2 regions of the Micromonospora sp. WMMD1120 genome follow, and region 1 is predicted to be linked to the other one. Evidence: riboswitches for the same ligand, from Rfam matches in the RefSeq annotation. Region 1 holds a riboswitch; the other holds the start of a gene.
The links. A riboswitch is a leader RNA that binds a small molecule or an ion and turns the genes downstream of it on or off. The one in region 1 is predicted to bind thiamine pyrophosphate.
Positions count from the first base shown of each region.

Region 2: it holds a riboswitch for thiamine pyrophosphate, as region 1 does, so the genes downstream of both, O7634_RS02650 (ECF transporter S component) here and thiE (thiamine phosphate synthase) in region 1, are expected to answer to the same signal.

Region 1 covers NZ_JARUBO010000005.1:1,193,065-1,200,490, reverse strand. The annotation lists gene O7634_RS05665 (ThuA domain-containing protein) at 1-1,646, opposite strand, end outside; TPP riboswitch at 1,947-2,055, shown strand; gene thiE (thiamine phosphate synthase) at 2,050-2,676, shown strand; gene thiO (glycine oxidase ThiO) at 2,673-3,881, shown strand; gene thiS (sulfur carrier protein ThiS) at 3,872-4,072, shown strand; gene O7634_RS05645 (thiazole synthase) at 4,069-4,848, shown strand; gene O7634_RS05640 (thiamine phosphate synthase) at 4,845-5,459, shown strand; gene thiD (bifunctional hydroxymethylpyrimidine kinase/phosphomethylpyrimidine kinase) at 5,456-6,241, shown strand; gene thiC (phosphomethylpyrimidine synthase ThiC) at 6,259-7,426, shown strand, end outside.
Region 2 covers NZ_JARUBO010000005.1:551,333-558,758, reverse strand. The annotation lists gene O7634_RS02670 (MTH1187 family thiamine-binding protein) at 1-72, opposite strand, end outside; gene O7634_RS02665 (hypothetical protein) at 362-658, shown strand; gene O7634_RS02660 (energy-coupling factor transporter transmembrane component T) at 1,059-1,859, opposite strand; gene O7634_RS02655 (ABC transporter ATP-binding protein) at 1,856-3,283, opposite strand; gene O7634_RS02650 (ECF transporter S component) at 3,316-3,909, opposite strand; TPP riboswitch at 3,984-4,088, opposite strand; gene O7634_RS02645 (alpha/beta fold hydrolase) at 4,195-5,025, shown strand; gene O7634_RS02640 (SIS domain-containing protein) at 5,153-5,902, shown strand; gene O7634_RS02635 (DUF6328 family protein) at 6,053-6,556, shown strand; gene O7634_RS02630 (acyl-CoA dehydrogenase family protein) at 6,739-7,426, shown strand, end outside.

The DNA.
Region 1 (7,426 bases):
GTGCCCGTGCAGTACGGCCAGCCGTAGTTGCCCGGGGTGACGATGTTCCACTCGACCAGACCGCGCGGGCCCCGGTTCGGGTTGTCACTGTTGGCGTCCGGCCCGTAGTCCCCGACGTACAGCGTGTTGGTCTTCGGGTCGGTGCCGATCCGGAACGGGTTGCGGAAGCCCATCGCGTAGATCTCGGGACGGGTCTTCTCGGTGCCCGGCGGGAAGAGGTTGCCGGACGGGACGGTGTACGTCCCGTCGTCCTCCGGGTGGATGCGGATCACCTTGCCGCGCAGGTCGTTGGTGTTCGCGGAGGTGCGCTGCGCGTCGTAGTCCTGGCGGCCCGCCCGCTCGTCGAGCGGCGAGTACGAGTTCGACTCGAACGGGTTGGTGTTGTCACCGGTGGCCAGGTAGAGGTTGCCCGCGCTGTCGAACGCCATGCTGCCGCCGGCGTGGCAGCAGGTGTTGCGCTGGGTGTCGACCCGCAGCATCTGCTTCTCGCTGGCCGGGTCGATGGTGTCGCCGGTCACCGTGAACCGGGAGAGCAGGTTGCGGGTGACGCCGTCGTTCGGCGCGTAGTAGAGGTACACCCACTTGTTGGTGGCGAAGTCCGGGTCGAGCCGGATGCCGATCAGGCCGTCCTCGTTGCCGGTGAAGACGTCCAGGTCGATGGCGGTGACGGTGTTGCCGGTGTCCGGCTTCACGATCTGCACGCGGCCGTCCCGCTCGATGTAGAAGACCCGCCCGTCGGGGGCGATGTCCAGCTCCATCGGGTTGCTGGTGTTGCTGTCCAGCGTGACCTTCTCGAAGTTGGCGGTCTTCGACGCGCCGCAGTCGGCGTCCGCGACACCGGCCGCGGTCCGGATGCCGCCGAGCAGGTGGGACAGGAACTCCGGCTCCGCGTACGACTCGCGGGTGTGGCCGCCGCCGGTGTACCAGGACCGGCCGCCGTCGTAGTCCTGACACCAGGCGATCGGGTGGTCCGCGCCCATCGCGCCCGCGCCCGGGGTGTAGGACTTCTCGTCCAGGCTGGCCAGCACGTGCACGTCCGGCCGGGGGTTGGTCTGGTAGTTGTACCACTCGTCGAAGCGGGACCAGCGGTCCGGCAGCTCGGCGGTGGACGGGTGGGCGTGGTCCTCCACCTTGACCGTTGCCGTCTGGTTCTGCGGGTGGTTGGCGAAGTACGCGCCGACCAGGTCGCCGTACCAGGCCCAGCTGTACTCGGTGTCCGAGGCGGCGTGGATGCCGACGTAGCCGCCGCCGGCCTTGACGTAGCGCTCGAACGCCGCCTGCTGCTCGGCGTTGAGCACGTCACCGGTGGTGGAGAGCCAGATCACGGCCTTGTACTTCGCCAGGTTGGCGTCGTTGAATGCCGCGCCGTCCTCGGTGTTGTCGGCGGTGAATCCGTTGGCAGCGCCGAGCTGTTGGATGGCGGCGATGCCGGTGGGGATGGAGTCGTGCCGGAAACCGGCGGTCTTGGAGAAGATCAGGACGGAGTAGGGATCGTCGGCGGCGTTGGCCGCCTTCGGCGCCACCTGGGCTGCCGGGGCCTGCTGCGGGGCCGCCTGGGCGGGCGTGCCGAACAGCGTGGTCGAGGCCATGGCCAGTGAGATCAGTGTTGCGGTGATGGGTACGCGGGCACGACGAGAACGGGACACGCCGCCTCCTGTGTCGTAGTGACAGAGCTCGCTGGAGCCGGCTCGCCGAATGCCGTCCCCGGTGGAGTCGGTGGTCACACCTCGTCAGGTGTCCCACCGACATTTTGTCGAATCGCTGAACAAATTAATTCGGCTGGTTCGATGTCGGGCAAGATGCGGACGGGTAACGGTTCTGCAACGGCGGGCGACATTCCGAACAGGACCGTATGAAGTGCCCCACAGATTTCGCCGCGCCCGGCCGCCGGACCCCCGCCGGCCCGCGCCTTGGCAGAGCGGCGGTTCTGTCGTACGGTGACACTCACGTAACCCACGGGAGCCCGGTGTACCGGGCTGAGAGGGGGGCTGACAGCCCCCGACCGTCGAACCTGATCCGGGTAATGCCGGCGCAGGGAGGAGTGTTGCCGTGCCGTCCCTCGGCCGACTGCATCTGATCACCGACACCCGACCCGGGCGCGAACCGCTCGCCGTGGTCCGGGCCGCCCTCAGCGCGGCCCGCGCCGACCTCGTCGTGCAGGTCCGGGTCGAGGACTCCGCCACCGACCGCGAGGCGTACGACCTGGCCCGGCGGGTGCTCGCGCTCTGCACGCCGTACGGGGCGACCTGCCTGGTCAACGACCGGCTGCACGTCGCCCTGGCGGTGGGTGCCGCCGGTGGGCACGTCGGGGCCGACGACCTGCCGGTCGCCGCCGCCCGCCGGGTGCTCGGCCCCGCCGGTGTGCTGGGCGCCACCGCCCGCGCGCCGGGCACGGCGAGCGCTGCCGTCGCGGCCGGCGCCAGCTACCTGGGCGTCGGGCCGTGCCACCGCACGAGCACCAAGACCGGACTCCCGGACCCGATCGGCCCCACCGGGGTACGCGCCGTCGTCGACGCCGTCGACGTGCCGGTCATCGCGATCGGCGGGGTGACCGCCGCCCGGGTGCCCGCGCTGCGCGCCGCCGGGGCGTACGGGGTGGCCGTCGTCGGCGCCGTCTCCGCCGCCGCCGATCCGGCACGGGCGACCGCCGAGCTGATCGAGGCGCTGGCGTGCTGACCGGCCGGTCACCGTCAGCGCCAGCACGCGACCGGGCCCGGCCGGACGTGGCGGTGGTGGGCGCGGGCCCGATCGGGCTGGCCATCGCGTGGCGCTGTGCCGCCCGTGGGCTGCGCGTCGAGGTGTACGACGCCGCGTCCGGCTCGGGGGCCTCGGCGGTCGCCGCCGGCATGCTCTCCCCGGTCGCCGAGGCGTACTTCGGGGAGCGGCTGTTGACCGAGCTGCTGCTGGCGTCCGCCGCCCGCTGGCCGGCGTTCGCCGCCGAGCTGACCGCGACGACCGGCGTCGGGATCGGTTACCGGACCGAGGGCACGGTGCTGGTCGGGCTGACCGGCGACGACCTGGCCGAGGCGCGCCGGCTCTGGGCGTACCAGCAGGGGCTGGGTCTGCCGGTGACCCCGCTGCGCCCCAGTGCGCTGCGCGACCACGAACCGGCGCTCGCCCCGGGGGTGCGCGGCGGCGCGCTCGCGCCCACCGACCACCAGGTCGACCCCCGCCGGCTGGTGCCGGCGCTGCGCACGGCCGCGCGGCGGGCCGGCGCGGTGCTGGTGCCACGGGCGGTCCGCCGGCTGTCCGATGTGGACGCCGGGCACACCGTGGTCGCCGCCGGCTGCGGGGCCGCCGCGCTCACCGGCCTGCCCGTGCGGCCGGTCAAGGGCCAGATCCTCCGGCTGCGCGCGCCCGACGGCGGCGCGCCGGGCTTCCGGCACGTGATCCGGGGGTACGCCGACGGCGAGTCGGTCTACCTGGTGCCTCGCCCCGACGGTGAGGTCGTGCTCGGCGCGACCGTCGAGGAGCGGTCGGACACCACTGTCACCGCCGGCGCGGTGCAGCGCCTGCTGCGCGCGGGTGTCGACCTGCTGCCCGAGCTGGCCGAGTACGAGCTGGTCGAGGCGGTCGCCGGGCTGCGCCCGGGAACCCCGGACAACGCGCCGATCCTCGGGCCGTTGCCCGGCCGGCCGGGTGTCCTGGTCGCCACCGGGCACCACCGGCACGGCATCGTGCTCACCCCGCTCACCGCCGACCTGATCGCCGACCTGGTGCTCGGCGGCGTACCCGATCCGCTGCTCGCGCCGCTGCGGGCCGATCGCTTCGACGGTGCCGGCGCTGCCGGTTCCGCGGCGGCTGGTACGCCGCCGGCGGGTTCCGGCGCGGACGGGACGGGCGGACCGGAACGGACCACGAAGGGGGACCGGTGGAGTTGACGGTGAACGGGACCGGGCGCAGCGTCGCCACCGACGTGTCGGTGGCGGACCTGGTCGGCGAGATCGTTCCGCACCCGCGCGGGGTGGCGGTCGCGGTCAACGGCGAGGTGGTGCCCCGGGCCGACTGGCCGACCCGGGCGCTGCGCGACGGTGACCGGGTCGAGGTGCTCACCGCGGCGCAGGGCGGGTGAGCGGGGTGTCGTTCGAGCTGGGTGGCCAGACGTTCACCTCGCGGCTGATCCTGGGCACCGGCGGAGCCGCCAACCTGCACGTGCTGGAGCAGGCGATCCGGGCGTCCGGGACCGAGTTGGTCACTGTGGCGCTGCGCCGGGTGGGCACCGCGCCCGGCTCCACCGGCGGGCTGCTGGAGCTGCTGGACCGCTGCGGCGTACGCCTGTTGCCGAACACGGCCGGTTGCCACACCGCGATCGAGGCGGTGAAGGTGGCCCGGCTGGCCCGGGACGCGTTCGACACCGACTGGGTCAAGCTGGAGGTGATCGGCGACGAGCGGACGCTGCTGCCGGACGGGGTGGAGTTGCTGCGTGCCGCCGAGGAGCTGGTGGCCGACGGGTTCACGGTGCTGCCGTACACCAGTGACGACCCGGTGCTGGCCCGCCGCCTGGCGGACGTGGGGTGCGCGGCGGTGATGCCGGCCGGCTCGCCGATCGGCTCGGGGCTCGGCGTCGGCAACCCGCACCACATCCGGCTCATCCGCCAGGGCGTCGACGTACCGGTGATCCTGGACGCCGGCATCGGCACCGCGTCCGACGCGGCGCTGGCGATGGAACTGGGCTGTGACGGGGTGCTGCTGGCCAGCGCCGTCACCCGGGCGGCCGACCCGGTGGCGATGGCCACCGCGATGCGCTACGCGGTCGAGGCCGGGCGCCTGGCGGCGGGCGCCGGGCGGATCGCCCGTCGCTTCCACGCGCTCGCGTCCACCCCGGACGAGGGAAGACCGGACCTGTGAGCCGGCCGTCCGGAGTCGTCCTCCTGACCGACCGGCTCGTCGCGCGGGACCGGCTCGACCGGGTCGTGGCGGGCGCGGTGGCCGGGGGAGTGCGCTGGGTGGTGCTGCGCGAGAAGGACCTGCCCCCGCCCGAGCGCGCCGCCCTCGCCGCCGACCTCCGCGCGATCCTCGCCGACGTCGGCGGGACGCTCATCGTGGCCGGCCCCGACCCGCTCGGCGGCGACGCGGTCCACCTGCCGGCCGCCGGCCCGTACCCGCCACCGTCCCATCCGCTGGTCGGCCGCTCCTGCCACGACCGGGCAGAGCTGGGCCGCCTGACCACCGAGCACTACGCCACCATCTCCCCGATCCACCACACGAGGACGAAACCCGGCTACGGCCCACCCCTGGGCGTCGCGGGGCTGCGCGAGCTCGTCGGCGTCAGCCCGGTCCCCGTGCTGGCCCTGGGCGGGATCGAAACCCCGGAACACGTCATCACCTGCGTCCAGGCGGGAGCCGTCGGGGTGGCGGTGCTGGGCGCACTGATGCGCGCAGAAGACCCCTCTGCGACAGCCGCAAATCTGGTCAGCGCCTTCCAGCAGCCCCAAACCGCAACCAAAGAGGACAGATGACGCCACGAACAACGTTGACGATCGCCGGCTCCGACTCCGGCGGCGGCGCGGGCATCCAGGCGGATCTCAAGGTCTTCGCGGCGCTCGGCGCTTACGGCACGAGCGTCCTCACGGCGGTCACCGCGCAGAACACCAGGGGTGTCGACGCCGTCCTGCCGCTGCCTCCGCGCACTGTCACCGAGCAGTTGGACAGCGTGCTGGCCGACTTCACCGTCGGCGCGGTCAAGACGGGGATGCTCGGCACCCCGGCGATCGCCGAGGTGGTGGCCGAGGCGGCTCGCGACGGCCGGTTGCCCCAGCTCGTCGTCGACCCGGTGCTGGTCGCCACCAGTGGACATCAGCTCGGTGTGGTGGGCGCCGTGGAGCGGCTGCTGCCGTACGCCCGGGTGGCGACGCCGAACTGCGCGGAGGCCGCGGCCATCACCGGACGTCCGGTGGACGACGTGGCCGCGATGGTGCTGGCCGCCGAGGCCCTGGCGGCCGGCGGCCCGGATTACGTGGTGGTGACCGGCGGTGACCTCGACGGGGGCGAGGCGGTCGACGTGCTGCACGGCGACGGGGTCAGCACTGTGCTGCGCGGCCCACGGGTGGACACCCGGCACACCCACGGCACCGGGTGCTCGTTCTCGGCGGCGATCGCGGTGCGCCTCGCGCACGGCGATCCGGTGCCGGCGGCCGTGCGCGCCGCCAAGGAGTACGTGCTCCGTGCGCTGACCGGCGCGCGGGGTTGGGAGCTGGGAGCTGGGCGCGGGCCGCTGAACCACTTCGGCTGGTCCGCCTGATCACCAGGGAGGCTGTCATGCAGGCACGAGGCAAGGTGTACGTCGAGGGGTCGCGGCCGGACCTGCGGGTGCCGTTCGCGGAGGTGACGTTGACCGGGGACCATCCGCCGGTGCGGCTCTACGACACGTCCGGCCCGGGGTCGGACCCGTCGGTGGGGTTGCCCGCGTTGCGGGGGCCGTGGATCGCCGAGCGCGGCGACGTGGCCCCGGTGCGGGGCGCGGGCACGCCGCTCGCCGGAGTGGACGGTCGTCGTCCGACGCAGCTCGCGTACGCGCGGGCCGGTGTGGTGACGCCGGAGATGGAGTTCGTGGCGATCCGGGAGAACGTCGACCCGGAGCTGGTCCGGGCCGAGATCGCCGCCGGTCGGGCGGTGCTCCCGCTCAACGTCAACCACCCGGAGTGCGAGCCGGCGATCATCGGTAAGGCGTTCCTGGTCAAGGTCAACGCCAACATCGGCACCTCGGCGGTCAGCTCGTCGGTCGCCGAGGAGGTGGAGAAGCTGACCTGGGCGACCCGCTGGGGCGCGGACACCGTGATGGACCTGTCCACCGGCAAGCGGATCCACGAGACCCGGGAGGCGATCGTGCGCAACTCGCCGGTGCCGATCGGGACGGTGCCGATCTACCAGGCGCTGGAGAAGGTCGGCGGCGACCCGGTCAAGTTGAGCTGGGAGGTGTTCCGGGAGACCGTGATCGAGCAGGCCGAGCAGGGCGTCGACTACATGACCGTGCACGCCGGGGTGCTGCTGCCGTACGTGCCGCTGGCCGTGGACCGGGTGACCGGGATCGTCTCCCGGGGCGGTTCGATCATGGCCGCCTGGTGCCTCGCGCACCACGAGGAGAACTTCCTCTACACCAACTTCGCGGAGCTGTGCGCGATCCTCGCCCGCTACGACGTGACGTTCTCGCTCGGCGACGGTCTGCGCCCGGGATCGATCGCGGACGCCAACGACGAGGCGCAGTTCGCCGAGCTACGTACCCTCGGGGAGTTGACGAAGATCGCCTGGGAGCACGACGTGCAGGTGATGATCGAGGGCCCCGGCCACGTGCCCATGCACAAGATCAAGGAGAACGTGGACCTCCAGCAGGAGTGGTGCCACGAGGCGCCGTTCTACACGCTCGGCCCGCTGACCACCGACATCGCTCCCGCGTACGACCACATCACCTCGGCGATCGGCGCCGCGA
Region 2 (7,426 bases), 640 kb from region 1:
CACCGCTTCGGCGACCAGGTCGCCCACTGAGTCGTCACCGCCGAGCGGGGTGACCGAGAACGCGATCAGCATGCGCCGATCGTGCCAGTAATTGGGGTGCGCGTGCGGGCGGGCGGTGGCTAGGGTACGGGCATGCGTAACTGACGCCCCCTCCTCCGAGCCGGCCCGCTGTCCCGCGTCGCGGTCCGTGCGCTCCCGGGCGTCCCGCATCTCTCGTCCTGCCGTGTGGCGGCGTCGGCCGTGCCCGACCCGGTGAGCAGTCAGTCCCCCTCGATCGTCGCGCCGCGACGGTCACCAGCCGAACCGACCGACCGCCGCTGCGCGGGACCGGCCGTGTCGGTCGGCACCGAAGGAGGCCCGGATGCCCGCCAGGCGTAACCCGAAAAAGTCCCGTACCCCGAAGATGACGCCGCCCGGCACCGGCCCGGCGGCCGGCGACGGCCCGTTCGCCGCCGTGGCCGATCCGCTCGCCGTGCCGGCGCCCGAGGTGCCGCTGGTGGTCGACGTGCGCCTGGTGGTGCAGTCCCCACCCGCGCTGATCAAGCCACAGTCGGCGGCACCGAAGGCTGGCCCGCCCCAGGCCACCGCCGCCCACCCCGCCGGCGGCAAGAGCCAACAGGCGGGCCAACCCCGCCGCTACGCCTTCCGCCGAAGCTAAACCCCCCGCCCCGCCCCGCCCCGCCCCGCCCTTAGCCCGCGCCAGCCCCGCAGCCCCCGCCCCTCGCTCAGCCCTCAGCCCTCCGCCCCTCAGCCCTCCGCCCTCAGCCCTCCGCCTCCGTCGATCTTGCACTTTCTGTCGTCCTATAAGCCGCAAAACACCACGTATCGGCAACAGGAACTGCAAGATCGACGGAGGCGGGGAGGCGGGGAGGCGGGGAGGCGGGAGCGGTGTGCGGGCGTCGGCCCTGATCGATCTTGCACTTTCTGCTGTCGCAAAAGCCGCGAGTGGCCAAATATCGGCAACAGGAACTGCAAGATCGGCGGGCGCGGGGCGCGGGGCGCGAGGGCTGGGGGCGGGGGGCCCGGGTGCGGCGGGCGCGGGCGCGAGGCGGGTGGGGTTAGCTGAGTAGGGGGCGGAAGGTGCCGGCCAGGACGCTCGTGGTCAGGGTCGCCGCGGCCAGCGTGAGGGCGCCGGCGACGAGGAGGGCGTCGGCGCGGGTGAACCGCTGGCGGCGGGCGACGGTACGGGGGGTGCCGGCGTCGAAGCCGCGGGCGTCCATCGCGACCGCCAGCCGGGTGCCCCGGCGGATCGCGCCGACCAGCAGCGCGAACGCGGTGGAGGCGAAGAGCCGCAGCTTCGCCACCGGATTGTGGCCCGCGTCGACGCCCCGCGCGCGTCGCGCCATGCTGATCATCTGCCACTCCTGGCCGAGGAGCGGCACCAGCCGGAACGCGGCCAGCGCCCCGATGGCGAACCGGGCCGGCGCCCGGACGTTCTGGATCAACGCGTCGGCAAGGTCGGTGGGATCGGTGGTCGCGAAGACGATCACGCCGGGCAGCGCCACCGCGAACACCCTGAGCACCAGGCCGAGGGCGGTGAGCAGCACACCGGTGCTGACCAGCACCGGACCGGCGTCCAGCAGGACCTGGCCGGACCGGTCGGCGGCGAAGAGCACCAGGGTGACCAGGATGCCGGCGGCGCTGAGCAGCAGCGGCCAGGCCCGGCGGGCCAGCACCCGGTAGCGGATGCCGAACAGCGGCAGCACGGCGAGTTCGATGGCGATGGCGATGGCCGGCGCCAGCGGGTCCAGGGTCGCCAGCAGGGTGAACGAGAAGACCATCGCGGCGGCGACCTTCGCCACCGGGTTGCGGCGGGCCAGCGGAGCGTCGGGCGCGGCGACCGGCTCGATGCTGATCATCGCTCGCGGTCCGACGCCGGCAGGGTGACGGTGCGGTCGGCGAGCGCGGCGACGAAGTCCGCGTCGTGGGTGACCGCGACGACACCGTGGCCGGCGTCGCGCAGGTCGGCGAAGAGGTCGACGAGCTCCCGCCAGGTCCGCCGGTCCTGGCCGAAGGTGGGTTCGTCGCAGACCAGCAGGCGGGGCGCGGTGGCCAGGGCGGTCGCCACGCTCAGCCTCCGCGCCTCGCCACCCGAGAGGGTGTACGGGTTGGCGGCGGCGAGCGTGGCCAGCCGCAACCGGTCGAGCAGCCCGGCCACCGTTTGGCTGACCACCGGCTCGGGCTGACCCGTCCGGCGCGGACCGAGCGCCAGCTCGTCGAAGACGGTGCTGGTGACGAACTGGTGCTCCGGGTCCTGGAAGACCGACCCGATCCGCCGGGCCAACGCGGGCGCACGCCAGCGGTGCGGGGGAGTGCGGTGGTCCGCGCCGGCCAGCTCGGCGGACGCGGTGACCCGCCCGGCGCCCGGCCGGAGCAGCCCGCCGAGCAGCAGCGCCAGTGTCGACTTGCCGGCGCCGTTGGGTCCGCGTACGGCGAGCGCCTCACCGGCGCGTACCGAAAGATCGGTGGAGCCCAGCCGGGGCGGCAGGCCGAGCCGGTCGGCGGTGAGCAACACCTCCCCGGGCCCGGCGGTGGCCGGTCGGGGCGCGATGGGGTGACCGGGCACCCAGACCCCCTCGGCGGCCAGGGCCGCGCCGTGCGCCGCGAAGACCGCGTCGGGGGCGCCGTCCGCGCGGACGCCGCCGCCGGGCTCCAGTACGACCACCCGGTCGACGAGCGGCAGCGCCTCGGCGACCCGGTGCTCGACCAGGATCAGTGTGGTGTCGGCGTCCAGGGCGCCGGCCACCGCGTGCCGGACCAGCTCGGCGCCGACCGGGTCGAGGTTGGCCGTCGGCTCGTCGAGCAGGAGCAGGCCGGGGCGCAGGGCCAGCGCGCCGGCCAGGGCGAGGCGCTGCTGTTCGCCGCCGGAGAGCGCGGCGGTGGCGCGGTCGCGGGGATAGCGGAAACCGACCCGGCGCAGCGCCGCGTCGACCCGGGGCCAGATCTCGTCGGTCGGTACGCCCCGGTTCTCCAACCCGAACGCGACGTCGTCGCCGCAGCGCGCCATCACCAGTTGGGTCTCCGGGTCCTGGAAGACGACGCCGACCCGTTCCCGCCCCTTGCGCGGGTCGAGGCCGTCGATCTCGACGGTGCCCTCCTGTTCGCCGGAGTCCTCCGGGAGCAGCCCGGCGAGGGCGCTGAGCAGCGTGCTCTTGCCGGCCCCCGACGGCCCGAGCAGCAGCACCCGTTCCCCGGCCTCGACCCGCAGGTCCACCCCGCGCAGCGCCCAGGCCCGCCGGCCGGCGTGCCGCCAGCCGAACCCGCGCAGCAGTACCCCGCCCACCAGACCCCCCTCTGCGGTGCCCGTCCGGGCGGTCAGATCAGGGCGCGGTCGCGGCCCGCGGGAAAGCGGTCCAGCACGCCGGTGTTGGCCAGCGCCCGGGTGAGCAGCCAGCTGCCCGCGCCGGCGATGACGGTGGCGCTGACGATGGTGAGCAGCGCGTACGGGATGCGGTAGTCGCCCAGCGCGTAGTCGACGTTCCAGACGAAGAAGTCGAACAGCGCGGCGCTCAGACCGGTCAACGCGCCGGCCAGCACCGCGGTCGGCAGCCGGAACGACCGGTACCGGAAGGCGGCGAACGCCAACTCGGCGCCGATGCCCTGCACCAAGCCCTGCGGGATCACCGTGCCGGCCCACTGGCTGCCCAGCAGCGCCGAGAGGACCGCCGCCACCGTCTCGCAGTACAGCGCGGCGCCGGGCTTGCGGATGACCAGCCCGCCGAGCACTGCCGGCATCAGCCAGACGCCGTAGAGCAGCGTCTGCGCCGGTGGGAAGAAGGCGAACGCGCCCTCGGTGGCGCTCCAGACCAGACCCCAGGCCCAGAAGATGACGCCGAAGGCGACAGCGATCACCGAGGCGACCACGATGTCGATGGTGCGCCAACGGTTGGTGTCGCTGGTGGATGTCATGTTTGCTCCCAGTTCAAGTGAAGAGAACCAGGAGAAGACGCACGCCGTGCCCGGTGGCGCCGGACCACGGCGCGGCTGGAGGTCGACCGAACTCCCTGCGCTGGCATTACCCAGATCAGGTTCGAGGGTCTGCGGGCGTGCCCGCACTCTCAGCGCTGTGCGCTCCCCTGTCGGATATGAAGTTGTCTCGCTGACGCTAACACCGACCCGGGCCGCCGGCCCAGCGGGCATCCGCCTGACCTGCGGCGGCGATCCGTCCGCCGCCGACTGGGTACGCTGTCGATCATGCGGGTTGACGCGCGAGGCTTCACGTTCGAGGTGACCGTCGACGGTCCGCCGGACGGCGTACCCGTTCTGTTGTTGCACGGTTTTCCCCAGCACAGCGGCGAGTGGGACGACGTGGTGCCGGCGCTGCACGCGGGGGGCCTGCGCACGTACGCGCTGGACCAGCGCGGCTACTCGCCCGGGGCCCGGCCCACGGCGGTGGCCGACTACCGGATCCCCGAGCTTGTCGCCGACGCGGTAGCGGTGCTCGACGCCCTCGGACTGGACGCCGTGCACCTGGTCGGCCACGACTGGGGCGCGGTGGTGGCCTGGGCGGTCGCGGCCCGGCACCCCGAGCGGGTCCGCACGCTGACCGCGGTGTCCGTGCCGCATCCGGCCGCGATGGCGCACGCGCTGGCCACCGACGCCCAGCAGAAGGCCCGCTCGTCGTACATCGCGCTGTTCCGCAAACCGGAGAAGGCGGAGAGGGTGCTGCTGGCCTGGCACGCCACCGCACTGCGCAAGCTGCTCGGCGGGGTGGGCGACGCGGCCCGGGTGAACCGGTACGCCGACCCGATGCGCGCGCCGGGGGCGCTCACGGCCGCGCTGAACTGGTACCGGGCGATGTCGCGCGCCGACCTGGCCGGCGTCGGCCCGGTCGCGGTGCCCACCACGTACGTCTGGAGCGACCGGGACGTCGCCATCGGCCGGACCGCGGCCGAGGCCTGCGCGGCGAACGTCACCGGGGACTACCGCTTCGTGCCGATCCCCGGGGTGAGCCACTGGATTCCGGACGTCGCGCCCGGCCCGCTCGCCGAGGCGATCCTGGCCCGCGCCGGTGGGACGGCCTGAGTGGCGGGCCGCCACCACCGGCCGGGGGCGGTTCGCGCCGGTCCGGAATCAGCAGGTTGACGCGCCGACGGGCGGCGGTCGACCTCGCGGTGAGTCGACTGGGCGGCAATCGGACATTGGAGGACGCATGACGGTGAGCGCCGAGGCCTATCTGGCTGTGGTGACCGAGACGATCGGCCGGGTGGCCGCCAGCCAACGGGAGGCGGTGGGGCGGGCCGCCGACCTGATCGCCGAGGCGGTCCGCGCCGACGGTGTGGTGCACGCGTTCGGCACGGGGCACTCGGAGGCCCTGGCCATGGAGATCGCCGGTCGGGCCGGTGGGCTGGTGCCGACCAACCGGATCGCGCTACGGGACCTGGTGCTGCTGGGCGGCGAACCGGCCGACCGGCTCGGTCCGTTTCTGGAACGGGACCCGTCGGTCGCGCACCGCCTGTACGAGCTGGCGCCGGTGCGACCCACCGACGTCTTCGTGCTCGCCTCGAACTCCGGGGTCAACGGCGCGATGGTGGAGTTCGCCACGCTGGTGAAGGAGCACGGTCACCCGCTGGTGGCGATCACCTCGGCGCAGCACTCCGACCGGATGGCCTCCCGGCACCCGTCCGGGCGGAGGCTGAGCGACCTCGCCGACGTGGTGCTCGACAACGGCGCCCCGTACGGTGACGCGACGCTGCCGCTGCCCGGTGGCGGCGCGGTCGGCGCGGTCTCCTCGATCACCGCCGCGCTGCTGGCCCAGCAGATCACCGTGGAGGTGGTGGCGCGGTTGCTGGCGGCGGGGGAGCGGCCGCCGGTCTACCTGTCGGCGAACATCCCCGACGGCGACGCGCACAACACGGAGTGGGAGGCCCGGTACGCGGGCCGCATCCGGCGGGGCGCCTGACGCCCGGTCCGGTCGGCATACGTGGCCGAGGTGCGTCTCCGAGATGAACGCGGGATGTCGTGAAGCTGTTTCGCGCTCGGCCGGGTGGGGCATTGGCGTTGCTGCCGGCGGCCGGGACCGCCGGCAGTAGCGTCGCACCGGAGGTAGCGCGTGTCCAAGGAGACCGAGAAGCAGCGTTGGCAGCGCAACTTCGCCGACCTGTTGCAGGAGTTGCGGGTCGCACAAACCGGAGTGCAGATCCTCTTCGCCTTCCTGCTCACCCTGCCCTTCAGCAACGGGTTCACCCGCACCAGCGAGTTCCAGCGGGACGTCTACATCGTCGCTCTGCTCGCGGCGGCCGCGGCCACCGCCATGATCATCTCGCCGGTGGCGTTCCACAGGGCGTTGTTCCGGCAGGGGCGCAAGCCGGAACTGGTCCGCTTCGCGCACCGGATGGCCAGCGGCGGTCTCGCCTTCATGCTGATCGCGATGGTCAGCGCGGTGCTGCTGATCACCGACTTCGTGCTGGCCCGGCCGATCGCCTTCCTGCTCAGCGCGCTGACCGGAGTCTGGTTCCTGACGTTCTGGATGATCCTCCCGTTCGCCCGTCGCAACTGGGGCGAGGACGACATCGACGATGACGACGACGACCCGGAGACGACGATCGGGCGCTGACAGGACCGGACACCACGCGACGCTACCCCCGGGTAATACCCGGGGGTAGCGTTGTGGTAGTCGCGCACGTCGACGCAGCCGCATCGAGGTTCGAGGGGGCAGCCGTGAGCACGACGCAGGACAGCCGACCGGCACCGGACGACCGCGAGCCGGAGGCCACCCCGCCGGGCGTCGCCGCCCCCCTGCCGGCGGAGGCCGGGCAGGTCTCCGAGAAGGAGGCCCGGCAGGTCGCCGAGGCGGCCCGCGAGTCCACCTGGGACCGCCCCAGCTTCGGCAAGGAGCTGTTCCTCGGCCGGTTCCGACTCGACCTGATCGACCCGTGGCCCCGCTCCGACCCGGAGGAGGCGACCCGCGCCGAGGATTTCCTCGGCCGGTTCCGCGCCTTCCTCACCTCCGAGGTGGACGGCGCGGCCATCGAGCGGGACGCCTCCATTCCGGACCGGGTGTTCCACGGCCTGGCCGACCTCGGCGCGTTCGGCATGAAGATCGACCGGAGGTACGGCGGGCTCGGGCTGAGCAACCTGCACTACTGCCGGGCGCTGATGCTCGCCGGCTCGGTCAGCCCGGCCATCGGCGCCCTGCTCTCCGCGCACCAGTCGATCGGTGTGCCGCAGCCGCTGAAGATGTTCGGCACCGCCGAGCAGAAACAGCGGTTCCTGCCCCGGCTCGCCGCCGGTGAGGTGTCCGCGTTCCTGCTCACCGAACCGGACGTCGGCTCCGACCCGGCCCGGCTGGCCACCGTCGCCGAGCCCACCGAGGACGGCGCCGGCTACCGGCTCAACGGGGTGAAGCTGTGGGCCACCAACGGCACGGTGGCCACCCTGCTGGTGGTGATGGCCCGGGTGCCGGCGGCGCCGGGACGGCGCGGCG